One region of the Paraburkholderia sp. BL23I1N1 genome, then DNA from elsewhere that is predicted to be linked to it. Evidence: riboswitches for the same ligand, from Rfam matches in the RefSeq annotation. Region 1 holds a riboswitch; the other holds the start of a gene.
What was found. Region 1 has a riboswitch for glycine ahead of gcvT (glycine cleavage system aminomethyltransferase GcvT). Riboswitches for the same ligand answer to the same signal wherever they lie in the genome.
Positions count from the first base shown of each region.

Region 2: another riboswitch for glycine. It lies ahead of B0G76_RS25635 (D-amino acid dehydrogenase); the one in region 1 lies ahead of gcvT (glycine cleavage system aminomethyltransferase GcvT).

Region 1 is NZ_RAPV01000002.1:276,899-286,438, forward strand. It holds gene B0G76_RS33905 (cytochrome c5 family protein) at 1-668, shown strand, start outside; gene B0G76_RS33910 (hypothetical protein) at 779-1,357, opposite strand; gene B0G76_RS33915 (UvrD-helicase domain-containing protein) at 1,497-3,596, opposite strand; gene B0G76_RS33920 (oxidoreductase) at 3,880-4,929, shown strand; gene B0G76_RS33925 (hypothetical protein) at 5,134-5,487, shown strand; glycine riboswitch at 5,631-5,732, shown strand; glycine riboswitch at 5,766-5,937, shown strand; gene gcvT (glycine cleavage system aminomethyltransferase GcvT) at 6,018-7,136, shown strand; gene gcvH (glycine cleavage system protein GcvH) at 7,202-7,582, shown strand; gene gcvP (aminomethyl-transferring glycine dehydrogenase) at 7,677-9,540, shown strand, end outside.
Region 2 is NZ_RAPV01000001.1:5,484,497-5,494,036, reverse strand. It holds gene B0G76_RS25645 (GNAT family N-acetyltransferase) at 1-382, shown strand, start outside; gene B0G76_RS25640 (LysE family translocator) at 492-1,124, opposite strand; glycine riboswitch at 1,309-1,402, shown strand; gene B0G76_RS25635 (D-amino acid dehydrogenase) at 1,577-2,788, shown strand; gene B0G76_RS25630 (BON domain-containing protein) at 2,925-3,197, shown strand; gene B0G76_RS42535 (hypothetical protein) at 3,300-3,506, opposite strand; gene B0G76_RS44090 (hypothetical protein) at 3,538-3,660, opposite strand; gene B0G76_RS44085 (hypothetical protein) at 3,983-4,108, shown strand; gene B0G76_RS25625 (HAD family hydrolase) at 4,131-4,835, opposite strand; gene gnd (phosphogluconate dehydrogenase (NAD(+)-dependent, decarboxylating)) at 4,858-5,907, opposite strand; gene B0G76_RS25615 (sugar efflux transporter) at 6,127-7,449, opposite strand; gene B0G76_RS25610 (DUF2628 domain-containing protein) at 7,626-8,006, opposite strand; gene B0G76_RS25605 (thioredoxin family protein) at 8,280-8,600, shown strand; gene B0G76_RS25600 (class I fructose-bisphosphate aldolase) at 8,644-9,540, shown strand, end outside.

The DNA.
Region 1 (9,540 bases):
AGACCGGCGAAGAGGTCTACAAAGCCGTTTGCTCCGCGTGTCACGCGTCGGGTGCTGCAGGCGCGCCGAAATTCACCAATACCGCCGACTGGGCGCCGCGCATTGCGCAGGGCTTCGACACGCTCTGGCACACGGCCCTCGCCGGCAAGGGCGCGATGCCCCCGCGCGGCGGCACCAGCCCGGACGACTACAGCGACTTCGAAATCGCCCGCGCAGTGGCTTACATGGCGAACAATTCCGGCGCGAGCTTCCCTGAACCGGCGCAGCCGGCAGCGGGAGCTGCGGCCGCCGCTTCGGGCGCTGCCGCCGCTGCGCCGACAGGTGCTTCGGACGCCGGGGCCGCTCAAGCCGCCGCCGCGATGGCCGCCATGGCAAGCGTGCCGCAAGCCGCTGCACCGGCGGCCGGCGGAACGCAAAGCGCGGACGCCTCGCAAGCCGGCAAAGCGCTGTATCAGCAGGTTTGCCAGGCGTGTCACGCGGCCGGCGTGCTGAACGCGCCGAAGTTCGGCGACAAGGAAGCGTGGGCGGCGCGCCTGAAGGACCCGATCGACACGGTCTACAACTACGCGCTGCACGGCAAGGGCGCGATGCCGCCCAAAGGCGGTTCGACCGCTTCAGATGCGGACGTGAAGGCCGCCGTCGATTACATGATCAGCGCGGCGAAATAAGGCGCTTCCGAGACCGCTTCCGGCGGTTGCCTGCTGCAAAACAAAAATCCCTGCACCGTGGCGACACGGGCAGGGATTTTTCATGTGCAAGCGCTCGATACGCCGTCAGGTCAGGTGCCCGCCGATGCAAGCGCAGGACGGCTGAACGCCTCGACGAATGCCAGCGCCGGCGTGCTTCGCGCGAGCGACGTAAAATGCGCGTGCAAGTCGGCGGGTACGAGCCACGGATAGCTCAACCCATCCTGCAACGCTTCGAGCAATGCGCCGTCGGCGTCGGGCACGACGTCCATGCGCGCGATGTGGATATGAAACCCCGTGACCGCCGGCGTCGCGTCGAAACTCCACCGATACACACCGTGGCCGACGCGCAATGCGCCGGTGGCCTTCTCGCGCATCACCACCAGCCAGGGCAACGCGTCGATCGTGCCGTTATCCAGCGTCAGCGAATCACACACGTAGTAAGTGCGGCACCGCGCGTACTGAGCGCCAAAATCACTGACGAGCGTTTTCGCGATCGCATCGCTACCGACCGTGCGCGCCGGAAACGCGATATTCGACGTAGCGAGCGAAATGGTGAGAACCGCGTCCGGTGCAAAGGCTTCGGCAATGCGGTCAGCACGCGTGTTGTCTTTTGCGTCGATGTAGGTGTCGAGCGCGCGGCGATAGTGCGCGAGCGGCGGCGTTGGCATGCGGGCGGTCTCCGAGTAGCGCCCGATAGACGCGCAATCGACGTCCAATTAACGGGCCGTGCCACTGTAGCTCGCGTTCACGAAAAACCGCCGATGCACCTGACGTGCGCGGGGTTTTGCACCCGCGCCGCGCCAACGCTCAAGGCTTCTGCAACAACGCCTTCAAACTCGCGAGCCGGTCTTTCGGCGACATCGGCGCTTCTTCAGGCGTCGGCGGCGGGGCATCCTCGAGCAGCATCTCGGGAATAAAGCGCGACGGCTCGCACACCACGGTTTCGCGCGCGCGCTTGCGCTTCTTGCACCAGTTCAGATGCAGGCTGCGCTGCGCCCGCGTGATCGCGACGTACATCAGACGCCGCTCTTCCTCGATGCGCGCGTCGTCGATCGGCTCGTCGTCGGGGCCGCCACGGTGCGGCATGATGCCTTCTTCAACGCCGACCAGAAATACGTGCGGATACTCCAGCCCCTTCGACGCGTGAACCGTCGAGAGCCGCACCGCATCCGGATCTTCTTCGCGGCCTTCGAGCATCGACATCAGGGCCACGGTCTGGATCAGGCCGAGCAGATTCTTGCCGGTGTCGCCGAGGCCGTCGGCGGTGTCGTAGCCGGTTGCTTCGCCATTCCCGGAACCGTCCGAGCCCGCGGGCTCAGCCTTGGTGCCCTTGCGCTTCAACCATTCCATGAACTCGAGCACGTTCTGCCACTTGGACTGCGCCTGACGTTCGTCGAACGCGTCGTACAGATAGGCTTCGTAGTGGATCGCGTCCATCAGTTCGTCGAGCAGCGGGCCGGCGGCATCTTTCTCGGCGCGGTCGGTGAGGCGCTGCATGAAGTCGCAGAACACGCGCATCGGTTCAATCTGACGCGGCGACAAACGGGCCTCGATGCCGCCCATGTACACCGCTTCGAACAACGACACCTTCGCCTGGCCCGCAAACGAGCCGAGCGCTTCGAGCGTCGTATTGCCGACGCCGCGGCGCGGCGTGGTGATCGCGCGGATGAACGCGGGGTCGTCGTTCGCGTTGGCGATCAGGCGCAAATACGCGCAGATATCCTTGATCTCGGCTTTGTCGAAGAACGACTGGCCGCCCGACAGCACATACGGAATCCGCTCGCGACGCAGCACCTGTTCAAAGATGCGCGCCTGAAAATTGCCGCGATACAGGATCGCGTAGTCGCGGAAATTCGCGCGCCGCTCGAACTTGTGCGCGGACAGTCGGAACACGACGGACTCGGCCTCGTGCTCTTCGTCGTTGCACGGTGTGACAGTGATCGTGTCGCCCATGCCGTGTTCGGACCACAGCTTCTTTTCGAACAGCTTCGGGTTGTTCGCGATCACGTTGTTCGCGGCCGTGAGGATACGCACCGTCGAACGGTAGTTCTGCTCGAGCTTGATCAGATGCAGCTTCGGAAAATCCTTGCTGAGCTGCCCGAGATTTTCGAGCGTCGCGCCGCGCCAGCCATAGATGGCCTGATCGTCGTCGCCGACCGCCGTGAAGGCCGCGCGCTTACCGGCCAGCAGTTTCACCAGTTCGTACTGGCACGCGTTGGTGTCCTGATACTCGTCGATCAGAAGATAGCGCAGCTTGTTCTGCCAGCGGTCGCGTACCTGCTCGTTCTTCTCGAAGAGTTCGGCGGGCAGACGGATCAGGTCGTCGAAATCGACCGCCTGATACGCATGCAGCGTCGCCACGTAATTGCGGTAGACGATGGCAGCCTGATGTTCGTCCTCGTTCGCGGCGATCGCGATCGCCTGCTCGGGCATGATCATGCCGTTCTTCCACAGCGAGATGATCGACTGGATCTTGCGAATGAAGCCCTTGTCCGTCGAGCCGACCTGCTCCTGGATCATGCCGAAGCAGTCGTCCGAATCCATGATCGAGAACTGCGGCTTCAGGCCGACGTGTTCCGCTTCCTGCCGCAGAATCTGCACGCCGAGCGAATGGAAAGTGCAGACCGTCAACTGGTTGACGGGCACTTTGCGGCCTTCCTTGCCGGGCGTGGTAAGCGTCTTGCCTTCGAGCAGCTTGCCCACGCGCTCGCGCATTTCCAGGGCGGCCTTGTTCGTGAACGTGACGGCGGCGATGTGGCGCGGCTCGAAGCCTTTGGCTTCGATCAGGTGCGCGATTTTTTGCGTGATCACGCGCGTCTTGCCGCTGCCTGCGCCGGCGAGCACGAGACACGGACCGTCAAGATAACGGACCGCTTCATTTTGAGCGGGGTTCAGGCCTGCGGACATCGTCTGTGGATGGGTAATGCGGTTGAGGGCGCCTGGTTGCGGAATCGCGAGACCGAAGGCCCGGGGGCATGCTGCGCGGGGGCGGCAGCTGGAACAGCGCCGCGTGTGCTGCGGGCTCCAGCTCGCTCCGCTTTCGCGCGAGAGGAGCGATGTTAACACGGATATCGCCGACAACCGCCCTCGACAACGCTGACAGTCCGCCTTGGGGACATGCCACAATTACGCCGTTGCGCGCCGTCGCCGCGGTGGCAAAACGGCGCGCCGTTTTTGCAGGAAGACACGCATGTCCGTATCGCTGAAGATTGGATTGATGGGTTACGGTTTTGCTGGCGCGACCTTTCATGCGCCGGTGATCGAGCACTGCGGGCGCGCGAACATCGCGGCCATCGCGACGAGTCAGCCCGAACACGCGCTGGCCGATTACCCGCATGCAAAGGTGGTGGCCGATCTCGACGCCCTGCTGGCGCTCGAAGAAATTGACTGTGTTGTGATCGCGACGCCCAACGACACGCACTTCGACCTGGCGCGCCGCACGCTGGAGGCGGGCAAGCACGTGGTGGTCGACAAGCCGGTCACGCTGACCGCCGCCGACGCCCATACGCTCGCCAACATCGCGCTCGCCCGGGGCAAGCTGTTCGTGCCCTTTCACAACCGCCGCTGGGACGGTGATTTTCTGACCGTGCGGGATCTGCTTGCCGGCAGAGAGCTGGGGCGCATCACACAATACGAATCGCATTTCGACCGTTTCCGGCCGGAAGTTCGGCAGCGCTGGCGCGAGGAAGCTTCGCGCGGCGGCGGTTTGCTATTCGATCTCGGACCGCACCTGATCGATCAGGCGCTGGCATTGTTCGGCGCACCGCAGACCGTGTCTGCGACGGTTCGGACGCATCGCGACCAGGCCAGCGCGCCGGACTACGTGCATATCCAACTGGGATACGGCGAGTTCGAAGTGGTGCTGCATGCAAGCGCGCTGACCGCGCTCGTCGCGCCGAGGTTTGCGATTCACGGCACGCAGGGGAGCTACGTGAAATACGGGCTCGATACGCAGGAAGATCAGTTGAAAGCGGGCCTGCGCCCTGGCGACGAAGGGTTCGGCGCAGACAACACGGCGGGCGTGCTGCGCGTACTCGAAGACGGTCAGGAAGTGGAGCGGGAAGTGCCTACGCGCAACGGCGAATATGTCGGCTTCTATATTGCCTTGGCGGATTCGATTCAGAACGGCGTGAAGTTCCCTGTCAGCGCTCAGGACGCGGTCGACGTGATGACGATTATCGAGCTTGCCGCCCGAAGCTCGGAAGAAGGCGCCCGGCTACCGTTCGAGCGTATTCGCTGACTGACTGTTTGCCTACGGGGCGCTTTCTGACTATCTGGCGGCGGCATGCGAACCATGCCGCCGCCAAAGCCAAAAAGCCTGACAACCCCGAAAGGAACATAACGTTACAAATAACCCCGCCTTCCCGGTCAGCGCGAATCCCCGGCTATCCGTTGCTACCCCAGTAGCACCACACACACAACGACAACGACTTCCGGAGAGTCCATGCCCCGTATCGTCCGCGCAGTAGCAGCATGCGCCTTGCTCAGCTCCCTCGCCGCCTGCGTGGTGGCGCCCCAGCAACCCGCGCCGGCGCCGCGCCCTAACCCGCAGCAGATCGCGGATCAGCGCTTCAACCAAGTGAACGGCCGTATCGACAACCTGAGCCGCCGCATCGACGCTCACGTCAACCAAGGCTACTACCCGCCCCCGCAAGGCGGCGCGTTGCACCATCGCCTCGACGTGATCCGTCAGGAAACTCGCGACATGGCGGCACAACACGGCGGCGGTCTTTCCGGCGACGAACAGCGCGTGCTGAACCAGGAACTGGACAACGCGGCACACGCCATCGGCGAATAATCGCGCCGGTTCAGGCACTGAAGCAAACCAGCGCGGGCATCACGTCCCGCGCTTTTTTTTTGATATCCGCGAGCCCGCAGCGCCAACCGCCATACCCGTTACGGGCCTTTATTTGACAAGCCTCCGGCCCTCGCGTACATTCGCCGCACGCGTCGGGAGAGCGTGCTGGCCGCAGAAAATCGCAGGCCGCGCCGCCGAAGGGGCATACCCGCAAACTCTCAGGCAAAAGGACCGACCGCGTCGAAAAACCCGCGTCCAGGCAGCATCAAGACATGGATTTTTCGCACTCTGGAGAGCGGCAGTAGCCGTCTGCGTCGCGTACGTCGAACGTATATCGAGCAGATTCTGGCAGGCTGCCCACCGAAGGGGCGCGCGTTTCACCGTGGCGATGACGGCTTCAACATCGCACGGCAGCGCAATCTCTCAGGTATCGAGGACAGAGGGGTCATGCAACGCAATCGCTCGCAGGCATTAGCCGCGAGGCGTAGCGCCGCATGGCCTTTTTTGTTTCGCGAGACGCCTGAGGCCCCATGACCGAACTCAAACACACCCCGCTCAACGCCACCCATCGTGCGCTCAACGCCCGTATGGTCGATTTCGGCGGCTGGGACATGCCCGTCAACTACGGCTCGCAGATCGACGAACACCGCGCCGTGCGCACCGACGCCGGCATGTTCGACGTCTCGCACATGTGCGTTGTCGACTTCACCGGCGAGCGCGTGCGCGCCTTCTTCGAATTCGCGCTGGCCAACAACGTCGCCAAGCTGCAAACGGCGGGCCGCGCGCTCTACTCCTGTCTGCTGAACCCGAATGGCGGCGTGATCGACGATCTGATCGTCTATTACTTCGGCGAAAATCATTTCCGCGTGGTCGTGAACGCCGGCACCGCCGAGAAAGACATCGCCTGGTTCGGCCAGCTCAACGCCGAAGGCAGCTTCGGCCTGACCATCACGCCGCGCCGCGATTACGCGATCGTCGCCGTGCAAGGCCCGAACGCCCGCGAAAAAGTCTGGCAAACCGTCCCGGCCGCACGCGCCGCCACGGAAGCCTTGAAGCCGTTCAACGCCGCGCGCGTCGAAGGCACGCCGTTCGGCGAACTCACCGTCGCCCGCACCGGCTACACCGGCGAAGACGGCTTCGAAATCATCGTCCCGGCGAATCACGTCGTCGCACTGTGGAACGCGTTGCAAGCGCAAGGCGTTCGCCCGGCGGGTCTTGGCGCGCGCGACACGCTGCGCCTCGAAGCCGGTATGAACCTGTACGGCCAGGATATGGACGACAACGTCTCGCCGCTCGACGCCGGCCTCGCCTGGACCGTCGATCTGACGTCGCCGCGCGACTTCGTCGGCAAAGGCAAGCTCGAGGCCGACGGCTCGCAGGCCGCGTTCGTCGGTCTGATCCTGCTGAAGGACAACGGCAAGGCGGCTGGCGTGCTGCGCGCTCATCAGAAAGTCGTCACGCCGCAGGGCGAAGGCGAAATCACCAGCGGCACTTTTTCCCCGACCATGCAGGAATCAATCGCCTTTGCACGTGTGCCGAAAGGCGTGCAACCGGGCGACACCGTTCACGTCCAGATTCGTGACAAAAACGTTCCCGCAAGCGTGGTAAAACTGCCGTTCGTACGCAACGGCAAGGTGCTCGCTGTTTAAGCAGCCGGCGCGTGCGTCAGTCCACTTTTAAGTTTTTAACGAATCACACCGCATAGGAGCATCCGATGAGCATCCCGGCCGATCTGAAATACACCGAATCGCACGAGTGGGTCCGCACCGAAGCGGACGGCACGCTGACGGTCGGTATCACCGACCACGCGCAGGAAGCGCTCGGCGACATCGTCTTCTTCGAAGTCCAGGAACTGGGCAAGACCGTGAGCGCGGGCGAAACCGTTGCCGTGATCGAGTCGGTGAAAGCCGCCTCGGATATCTACGCGCCGGTTTCGGGCGAAGTGATCGAAGCGAACCCGGCCGTCGCCGACACCCCGGACGGCGTGAACAGCGCGCCGTACGAGAACTGGCTCTTCAAGATCAAGCCGGCCGCGGACGCATTGCTGGATCGCCTGATCGACGCGGACGCGTACTCGAAGTCGATCGGCGCCTGATTCGCCGCACGTTGCACCATTACGTTTAAACCCGACAGGCGCGGCGCGTCCGATTCGATCATCGAACGGACGCCCGCACCGGCAGGAACACCTCATGAAGCTCGAACACCCGGATCGTCTGATGAACCGCACTCCTCTCTCGCTCGCCGCGCTCGAAGTGCACGACGCCTTCGCTGAACGGCACATCGGCCCGGATTCGGCCGACCAGCACGCAATGCTCGAAGCCCTCGGCTTCGCGTCGCGCGCCGCGCTGATCGACGCCGTCATTCCGAAAACGATCCGCCGCAGCGAAGCACTGCCGCTCGGCCCCTTCGTGCAGCCGAAGAGCGAGGCCGAAGCGCTCGCCGCGCTGCGTGAGCTGGCGGACAAGAACCAGGTGTTCCGCTCGTACATCGGGCAGGGCTACTACAACGCGCACACGCCAGCGGTGATCCTGCGTAACGTGCTGGAAAATCCGGCGTGGTACACCGCGTACACGCCGTACCAGCCGGAAATCTCGCAGGGCCGTCTGGAAGCGCTACTGAATTTCCAGCAGATGATCGTCGACCTGACGGGTCTGGCGATTTCGAACGCTTCGCTGCTCGACGAAGCCACCGCCGCCGCTGAGGCGATGACGCTGCTGCAACGCGTCGGCAAGCCGAAGTCGAACGTGTTCTACGTCGCCGACGACGTGCTGCCGCAAACCATCGAAGTGGTGAAGACGCGCGCCACGCCGGTCGGCATCGAAGTGAAAGTGGGTCCGGCAGCGGAAGCCGCGAACGCGAATGCGTTCGGCGTGCTGCTGCAATACCCGGGCGTGAACGGCGACGTGCGCGACTACCGCGCGCTCGCTGACGCGATCCACGCTGCGGGCGGCCACGTGGTGGTCGCCGCCGACCTGCTCGCGCTGACCGTTTTGACGCCGCCGGGCGAATGGGGCGCGGACGTGGCCGTCGGCAACACGCAGCGTTTCGGCGTGCCGGTCGGTTTCGGCGGCCCGCACGCGGCTTACCTCGCCGTGCGCGACGAATTCAAGCGTCAGATGCCGGGCCGGCTCGTTGGCGTGACCGTCGACGCACAGGGCAATCCGGCGCTGCGTCTCGCGCTGCAAACGCGTGAGCAGCATATCCGCCGCGAGAAGGCGACCTCGAACGTGTGTACCGCGCAGGCGCTGCTCGCGATCATGGCCAGCATGTACGCCGTCTATCACGGCCCGCACGGTCTGAAGACGATCGCGCTGCGTGTGAACCGTATCGCCGCGTTGCTGGCCGCCGGCGCGAAGAAGCTCGGCTACACGCTGGTCAACGACACGTTCTTCGACACGCTCACGTTCGAAACCGGTGCACGCACCCAGGCACTGCATGACGCTGCGACGGCCAAGCGCATCAATCTGCGCCGCGTGAGCGACACGCGCGTCGGCATCTCGATCGACGAAACCACCACGCGCAGCGATCTGGCCGATCTGCTCGCGGCGTTCGCCCAAGCGGCATTTGTCGACGAAGTCGCGCAAATCGACGCGCTCGATGCGGCGCTTCCCGCAGAGAGCACTGTGCCCGCCGCGCTTGAACGCACCAGCGCGTACCTCACGCACCACGTGTTCAACCGTCATCATTCTGAAACGGAAATGCTGCGCTATCTGCGCAGCCTGTCGGACAAGGACCTCGCGCTCGATCGCTCGATGATCCCGCTCGGTTCGTGCACGATGAAGCTGAACGCGACCTCGGAAATGCTGCCGGTCACGTGGCCCGAATTCGGTCAGATTCACCCGTTCGCACCGGCTGAGCAAACCGTCGGTTACCGCGAAATGATCGATCAGCTCGAACAGATGCTGATCGCGGCCACCGGCTATGCAGCTGTCTCGCTGCAACCGAACGCCGGCTCGCAAGGCGAGTACGCGGGTCTGTTGATCATCCACGCTTACCACGCGTCGCGCGGCGAAGCGCATCGCAATGTCTGCCTGATTCCCGCTTCGGCGCACG
Region 2 (9,540 bases), on a different contig from region 1:
CTGGAGCGGCAAGGTGCTGCCGTCGCTGCGCGCAGGTGGGCTCGTGTTGCTCGTCGCGTGCCATGGCGAGTCGATCGCCGGCACTGTGCAACTGGACTACGACACCATGCCGAACCAGCGTCACCGCGCCGAGGTGCGCAAGCTGCTGGTCCGCCCCGCGTTGCGCCGCCAGGGCATCGCCAAAGCGCTGATGACGGAACTGGAGCGCCGTGCGCACCAGTTGCAGCGCAGTCTGCTGACGCTCGATACGCGCACCGGCGACAAGGCCGAGCCGCTTTATGCCGCGCTGGGTTACCAGGCTGTTGGTGTGATCCCGCAGTTTTGCCGCGACACGCTGGAGGAGCGGCTTGATTCGACCACGATCATGTACAAGACGCTCTGAGTGCGGCGCCAGTGGGCCGCCCGTGATGCATGCTCAAAGCGGACGATACGCAATCAGGAAGCCCGCGATGAAGACTCAGGCGAGTCTTCAATCTGCGCTTTAGCATGCTTTAGCGGCGCGCATCGAACGCGATCCGCACGGCCAGACCGGCAAGCACGGTGCCCATCAGCCAGCGTTGCACCAGCAGCCACACCGGCCGCCCGGCGAGAAACCCGGCGATCGAACCCGCCATGCTGGCAATCAGCGCATTGATCGTGACGGCGATCACGATCTGCACGCAACCAAGCGCGATCGATTGCGTCAGCACGCTGCCATGCGACGGCGAAATGAATTGCGGCAGCAGCGACAGATACATCACGGCGATCTTCGGATTCGCGAGGTTCGTGATGAGGCCCATCGTGAAGAGCTTACGGCGGCTGTCGTGTGGCAGGTCGCGCACCTGGAACGGCGAGCGGCCACCCGGCTTGACCGCCTGCCACGCCAGGTACAGGAGATAAAGCGCGCCGCCGAAACGCAACGCGTCGTACGCGTAGGGCACCGTCAACAGCAGCGCCGTGATGCCGAACGCCGCGCAAAACATGTAGAACACGTAGCCGAGCGCGACGCCGCCAAGCGACACTAGCCCGGCACGCCGCCCCTGGCAAAGCGATCGCGAGATCAGATAAATCATGTTCGGGCCGGGCGTGAGCACCATGCCGAGCGAGACAAGGGCGAAGGCGAGCAACGTTGTGGCAGCGGGCACGGCGGTCTCCTCTGTGAATTGAAGTCGGGCAGTGCCGCCAAATATAGCCGATGCCGCCAATTCAAGCCTTTAATCCGGGCATAAATCCGCACATAAAAAATGGGCATTGCGCGCGGCTTCACAGGAAATGTTACAGGAAACACTTGCGAGGAAGTTTTTTGCCCGGTATCGTCGAGCCGTTCTGCAATGCAGCGCGGGAGAGATCGTCAGAGGGTTGTGACGACGCCGACGGAGCAACCGCCCCGGAAACTCTCAGGCAAAAGGACCGCGCAGCTGGAACATCTGGAGAGCGGCGCCGTGCGCGCCCACCGAAGGGGATTCCCTGCATACCGCTTGCATCGCGCGCGTAGGCTCACGGGAAGAAACTCTCAGGTACATGGACAGATGGGGCATCGACGCCGGTTTCGAAATGAAATCGACACCGGTGATGCTCAACTACTCTGGATCATGTCATGTCACGAATCGCCATTATCGGCGCCGGCATTACCGGCGTCACGACTGCTCACGCCCTGGCGCAGCGCGGCCACGACGTCACCGTGTTCGAACGTCATCGCTATGCTGCGATGGAGACCTCGTTCGCCAACGGTGGCCAGTTGTCCGCCAGCAATGCCGAAGTCTGGAACAGCGCGGCCACCGTGTTGAAGGGCCTGCGCTGGATGCTCACGCGCGACGCCCCGCTGCTGCTCAATCCGATGCCCACGTGGCACAAGTATTCGTGGATGGGCGAGTTTCTACGTCAGATTCCGCGCTATCGCGCGAACACCGTCGAAACGGTGCGGCTCGCGATTGCCGCGCGCGAGCATCTGTTTTCGATTGCCGAGCGCGAGGGGATCGACTTCGATCTGGAGCGGCGCGGCATCTTGCACATCTACAAGACACGCAAGGAATTCGACGCGGCGAGCAAGGTGAATGAAATGCTGCACGAAGGCGGCCTGGATCGCAATCCAGTGACGTCGAGCGAATTGCACGCGATCGAGCCCACGCTGCAGGGCGATTTTTTCGGCGGGTTCTTTACGCCGTCGGATTCGACCGGCGATATTCACAAGTTCACGCGCGGGCTTGCCGATGCGTGCGTGCGGCACGGCGTGGAGTTTCATTACGACGCGGAGATTACGGCGATCGAGCAGCCTGCTGAGGGGCGATTCTCGCTGAGCGTGAATCTGGCTGGCGAACCGCAACAGTTTGCGTTTGAGCAGATCGTGGTGTGTGCCGGCGTGAAGAGCCGGGACTTTGCGGCCATGCTCGGCGATCACGTCAACGTGTACCCGGTGAAGGGCTATTCGATCACCGTCTGTCTCGACGATGAAGTCAGTCAGCAGCAGGCGCCCTGGGTGAGTCTGCTCGACGATAGCGCGAAGATCGTGACGAGCCGGCTCGGTGTGGATCGGTTCCGGGTTGCCGGTACGGCGGAGATCAATGGGTTCAACCGGGATATCCGCGCGGATCGGATTGCACCGCTGGTGGATTGGACGAGGCGCTATTTTCCTGACGTGTCGACTTCGAAGGTGATTCCATGGGCGGGGTTGCGGCCTATGTTGCCGAGTATGTTGCCGAAGGTTGGGCGCGGGAAACGGCGCGGCGTTTTTTATAACACCGGGCATGGGCATTTGGGGTGGACGTTGTCGGCAGCGACGGCGCAAGTTTTGGCGGGGGCGATTCAGTAGGCGATTTTTTCGCCGCAGGCCCGGTGTCCGCAAGGACACCGGGCCTGTCAGAGATTGGTGTCCATGGGCCCGGCCAAAGGCAAAACCACCCGCATCTGTTAGTGTTCTCTAACCCCGGCAGCTCGATGGAGCCCACATGCCAAAATCCCGCCCGGCTGCGCACAGAGCAGGCAATATCGCGGGCAGCACGCGCCTGACCGACGGCCAAATCGCCGCCGAAGCCAAAACGCGGTTAGCGTGGGACGCGGCTGTTCCCCAGAACGCCATCAAGGTCAAAGTCTCCCACGGTCGCATCACGCTGCTGGGTGAACTTCACCGTGACCAGCAAAGAACCGCGGCACTCCAGGACGTCACCCGCCTGTTTGGCGTAGCAGGCGTCGTCGACCACACCACGATCAAAGCGCAATAGCATCAGTTGGGAAGCGGTCGATCCGATTGCCTGCCCGAACGTTGGTTAGCACCCCTTCGACTGAATGTTGACAGCAGCTTCGTTGGTGTTCAGCTCAAGGCTCTACGCCTCCTCTTTCTCGTTCCGCTTTGGTGGCTGGTAGCGCCATTTGCTCGCATTGGGGTCGTTGCGCGCGTCGTCGCGTTCACGTTGTTCGGCGCGCGCTTCATCGGCACGGCCAAGTTCGGCGCGCCGGTCGCGCACGGCGGCCGGCGAATCGGCCTGACGCAACGGCGACGCCGAACGTTTCGGAGAAGGTATTGATGACATGGTGCCTCCCTTTTCGAGGATGTGGAACGAATCAACGTTTCTTGCCGGTCCAGCGACGGTCCGGACGGTGTAGGAGACGAAGCTGACGCAGGTATATCGAAGCGCCTAACATCAGCGCCATGCCCGCCACGATGCCCCGGATTGCGGATGTCATGATTTTTCCTTGGCCCGCCGGCCGCACAGCGCTTGATCGCCTGCGACATGAGGGCGGGCATCCGATTGCGCGCGCGACTGCTTTTGAGCGAACCGGGTTGCGACAAGCCCTAAGCAAGGATCATGCGCTCAATTGACCGCTGTGTCTGTAAGCCATTGGAGCGGTGGGCCGTAAAGCCGTTGGCGCGGCCGAGGCCGCCGATCTTGCGCTCGACTTTAAGCGAGCATTAAGTGATTACGATTAAGCTCTTCATGCTAAATGCGCGACGGCGGACCGCATCTGGCGCGTTTTGCCCTGCTCGCCCATTGCCGGAACGGCCACCATGTCGACACCCAGCCGCCTCAAAACGCCTCTGATTCTTGCTCTCTCGCTCGTGCTGTTGTGCGCCGGCGTGGCCGTTCTGGTGGGCGTGTTCGGCTTGCTGGTGAAACTGCTGGGGCCGGCCTGACGGGCCTCGGAAGGCGGAAAACCTAAGCGCCCCCTGCCGTCCCGCCGCTCAGAAGCATATTGACGTCGATATCGGCGAGCTCCCCAATCCGCTCGATCGTCACGTCCGCGGGCGGATTGCTGGAAATCTCCTTGGGATCGAAAGCGTAGTGCCCCTGGCGAGGAAATACCGTAGTCAGCCTTTCTCCCCAGGACTTCTTCATGGCCGTCAGTATCCGCAACTTGTCGTCCACCATCACGTACTGCCGGGCCGGATAACACTCCATCACCTGATCGAGCATCTGCTCCTTATGGATGTAGATCAACACCCGCCCCTCGACCTCGTCCCATAAGCCCGAGCGGGCAATCTTGCGCGGTTGGAACACCACGTCGCCGTCGGACAGAATCACTGCGGGCCCCTGCTTCGATACGTGTTTGATCGCATCCAGGGCCCCCGGATACAGCCGGTTCGCAAACGGATAGTCGATCAGAAACGATGACATCAACAACAGGCGCGTGTCGCGCGGGTGCTCCCACCGATACCGCTGCAATGCCCCAAGGTAATCCGCATAGCCCAGCTCGGCGCGCAAGTCTTCAAAAATTTCCCAGTATCGCGTGCTGTTCTGCTCGCCGAACTCGCGAATCATGTGCGCACGTAAATCGGCCAGTACATGATCGTTGTCCAGCAGCGTGTTATCGCAATCGAACAGAAACACGACGTCGTGAGGCGTAGCGTGATCAGCTTGCATCGTGGCTCCCATGTCCCATGAATTAGCGCTTTGGTTCATCGGCCGGCGCGGCCGGTTTCTCGGCGTGACCGCCGAAGTCGTGCCGCATCGCCGACAACACCCGGTTCGCAAAATCCGCCTCGCCCCGCGAACTGAAACGCGCGAAGAGCGCTGCGCTCAGCACCGGCGTGGGCACGCCTTCGTCGATCGCGGCCGCCACGGTCCAACGCCCTTCGCCCGAATCCGATACGCGTCCTGCGTAGCTTTGCAGGTCGGCGTCGTTGACGAGCGATCCTGCTATCAGGTCCAGAAGCCACGAACCGATCACACTGCCGCGCCGCCAGACCTCGGTGACCTCGGCGAGATTCAATTGGTATTGGTAAAGCTCGGGGCGGCGCAGCGGCGACGTTTCGGCATCGGCTTCGCGCGCGTGTTTGCCGGCGTCGGCGTGGCGCAGAATGTTCAGGCCCTCGGCATACGCGGCCATCATTCCGTATTCGATGCCGTTGTGGACCATCTTCACAAAGTGCCCCGCCCCCTGCGGACCGCAATGCAGGAAGCCCTGATCGGCCGTACTGGCGCCTGGCGTGCGGCCTGGTATGCGACCCGGCGTGGCGGGCGCCGAGCCCGCACCGGGCGCGAGCGTCGAGAAAATCGGTTCGAGCCGCTGCACGACCTCGGCCTCGCCGCCGATCATCAGACAGTAGCCGCGCTCACGGCCCGCGACGCCGCCGCTCGTGCCGACGTCCACATAGTGAAGCTGACGCTTCGCCAGATCGGCGCCGCGACGAATGTCGTCGTGGTAGTAGGAGTTGCCGCCGTCGATCACGATGTCGCCGGGTTCCAGCAAGGGCACGAGGTTCTCAAGCGTCTTGTCGACCACCGCGGCGGGCACCATCAGCCACACCGCGCGCGGCTTTTGCAGTTGCGCGACCAGGTCTTCGAGCGAAGCAGCGCCCGCGATGCCCTCCTGCTTCAGTTTGTCCACCGCGGCCGGTTGCACGTCGTAAGCGATGCAGTGCTGACCGCCCTTCGTCAGACGGCGCACCATGTCCGCGCCCATGCGTCCCAATCCAATCATGCCTAGCTGCATTTCTCGCTCCGGAAAGTGTCTCGTTGCGCGCTTCGAGCCGGTTCGGCGTACTGGGGCCCTGCCGCGTGCTTCATCCGCGGCAAGCGGCTCTCCTGACTGCAGGTGCGTTTGATCTGATCCGACGGACAGACGGTAGCAGTCTCGGATCGTCCGTGCAGTGAAGCGGGCATCCCCGCCTGCACTGAACGACGATACGCTTCTTTACGGGAACGGAGAACCCTAGCGCCGCTGCGCCTGAACCTTCCTGTATTGCGCGCGCGCAAAACGCTGCACCGCGCGCCACATCTGCGGATAGCGGTAACCCGGCACGGCGAACAGCACCAGCGCGCAAAGCGCCAGCAAGCCGCAGAACAGGAACGTGCCGCGATAGCTGAACGCCTCGACCAGCAAACCCGACAACACGCCCGACAGAATCGAGCCGACCCGCGCCGCATTGAAGAACAGCGCGGTCGCGCGGCCCGGCGCGTTCGGCATCAGATCCTGTACGTAGGTCATGCCGAGGCACGAGGTCACCGCGACCACGAACGCATTGAGTATCTGCATCGGGATCAGCGCGTGGACGTTGCCCGCCAGCGACATCGCGATGAAATACAGGGCGTGAACCGCCGCGCAGGCGCCCAGCCAGTTGGGCTTGTGCAGGCTCGACGATTTCGCGCCGAGCGCGAGCATCATCGGAATCTCCGTCAAGGCGCCGAGGCCGAGCATGATCGACACGTCCAGATGCGTGCCGTTCAGGCCGTGCACGATGTAAAGCGGCAGGACGATCATCGTGGCGTTCGCGGCGAGACCGAGCAAGGTGAGCGCCGCCACCGCACGGCGGATGTCATTCTGCGAAGCGACGCCCGGCAGGTCTTCGTGCGCCTCTTCGCCGGGTGCGATCAGCGGCGGCACGGTGATCGAGGCCGACGGCTCCGAAGCCGTGTCTTCCACCGTGTGATCGCCCAGGTGCCCTTGCGGCTCGCGCATGCGCCAGACGATCGCCGCGCAGGCCCCGAAACTCGCCGCCGCAAACAGGAAGAGCCCATAGAAGCCGGCACCGGCAAGCACCAGCGCGCCCACCGACGGACCGAACACCCACGCCGCCGAGAGAATGGTCCGCAAGGTGGCGCTCGCGAACGCGCGCTCCGCGGGGTCCGGCACCGGCAGCGCCGCGCGGCTGAACGAGAACACCATCGAGATGGCTGAGCCGCCCGCGCCGATAAAGATGATGCCCACCGCCAGCAACAGCCGGTAGTCACGCACCACGCATAAACATAGATAGCCCAGTGCGGCGGCCACCAGTGCCGCCAGCAACAAAGGCCGATGCCGTCCGCTCGCATCGCTCCACCGCCCGGCGAAGGTGCTGGCGAGCACCCCGCTGGCGGCGATCAGCGTCATGAAGATGCCGAGCTTGAGCGGCGTCATGCCGGCGCGCTCGACGCCGAACAGTGAGAGATAGGGAGCGGTGAACGACATCGCCACACCGAGCAAGAGGGTGGCGGCGGCCAGCGGCTTGAAGCCAGCGATGCGCAGCAGCTCGAAAAAACGGGCGGTTTTCAACACGGATGGCGGTGGGTCAGGGAGAGCGAGTTGGCGACGCGCCATGCGCCATGCGCGATACGCCGCGGACTTCGTGGCCGGAACAACTGGGGCATTATCGTCCTGGCTTGCGGGCGCGTAAACCTGCGGCGCCGCATCCCAAATTCGTGTTGCGCACCGTTATGCGCCATGTCGAACAATCAGGGGGTTTGCTCAGGGGGACGAACACGCGTGCCTTGAGGCCTGGCAATATCCACTCCCGTCGCACTGCCCTCACCCGCCGGCTGCACAACGATGTATCCGCTCTTTTCGAGCGTCCAGCGGTGCCATTGATTGCCATAGGCGCCACAGGCAACACCGAACACTACAGACAGCACCAGTCCGATCGTGCCGATCGTTTCACCCCACAAACCCGAGAAGAACAGCAGCGTATTGACCGCCAGCATGATGAATGTGGCGAACCACATTCTCTTCGACATGGCCCAGATGAAGCCCAGCAGCAACGCGCCCCAACTGAAGCCGGTGCCGACTGTGACGGTTTCGTCCTTGCCGGGGTGCCGAAGGTAGATCTTTTCTGCCATTTCCTTTCCTGAACGCGATGGTGCATCTAGATGCGAATCATGACGTCTAACATGTCGCGCTGACAAGACCATGAGTTTCTTTGAAATATGCGCGGTGAGGCACTGTTGAGCAATGCGCGAGATAGCCGCGTTACCCCGCCGTTTCGGGCCGGCACTGTGAGTCCACAAGGTCAATGAAAGCCCACGCTGCACGCAAAAACGTCCTCGCCCACGTCACTGACGATCCCGGCCATAGCTGCTACTCTTTACCCAATCAATCGGAGCACCGCACCCATGGCAAGCCAAATCCCCTATTCCCCGCAAGCGCCCTCGCGAGCCGAAGTCGACGCCCTGCCCGGCACCACGGTCATAGAATTTGGCACGAACTGGTGCGGTTTCTGTCAGGGCGCGCAAGCCTCGATTGCCAAAGCCTTCGAACCTCATGCCGGCATCCGGCATCTCAAAGTCGAAGACGGCCCCGGCCGCCCGCTCGGCCGTTCCTTCAAGGTCAAACTCTGGCCCACGTTGATTTTCCTGCGCGATGGCGCCGAGGTTGCACGTATCGTGCGTCCAGGCAGCGCAACGGACATAGCCGAGGCTTTTGCGTCGCTCTGACGCAAGACTTCATCCGCAAACCGGCTTCAAGGGAGTACACCTCATGGACACCCGTAGCGAGCTGCAAGCCACCGTCAATGCGATGGTCCAACCCGGCAAAGGTCTTCTCGCCGCCGACGAAAGCGGCCCGACCATCGCCAAGCGCTTCAAGACGATCGGCCTCGACTCCAGCGAGGAAAACCGCCGCGCCTACCGCAACCTCCTGCTCACCACGCCGGGGCTCGGCGCATTCGTGAGCGGCGTGATCCTTTACGAAGAAACGCTCGGGCAAAAAGCGGACGACGGCACGCCTTTTCCGCAAGTCGCCGCCAAAAACGGCATCGTGCCCGGCATCAAGGTGGACCTCGGCAAGATTCCGCTCGCGCTCGCCCCGGGTGACGAAATCACCGAAGGTCTCGACGGCCTCGCCAAGCGTTTCGTCGACTACAAGCGGCAAGGCGCGCGCTTTGCGAAGTGGCGCGCGGTTTACAACATCACGGCGAGCTTGCCGAGCCGCCTCGCCATCGAGGCGAATGCCGACTCCCTCGCGCGCTATGCGGCGATCTCGCAGGAAGCGGGCATCGTGCCGATCGTCGAACCGGAAGTGCTGATGGACGGCGATCACACGATCGGGCGCAGCGCGGAAGTGACCGAGGCCGTCTTGCGCGAGGTGTTTAACGCCCTGCACCGGCATCGCGTGGTGCTCGAACATATCCTGCTGAAGCCGAGCATGGTGTTGGCGGGCGCCGAACATGCGCAGCAGTCGGCTATGGCGGATATCGCGGCGCACACCGTGCGGGTACTCAGGCGCACAGTGCCGTCGGCGGTGCCGGGGATCGTGTTCCTGTCCGGCGGGCAATCGCCGGAAGAGGCAACGGCCAATCTCGACGCCATGAATCGCCTCGGGCCGCTGCCCTGGAATCTGAGCTTCTCGTATGGGCGCGCATTGCAGGAGCCGCCG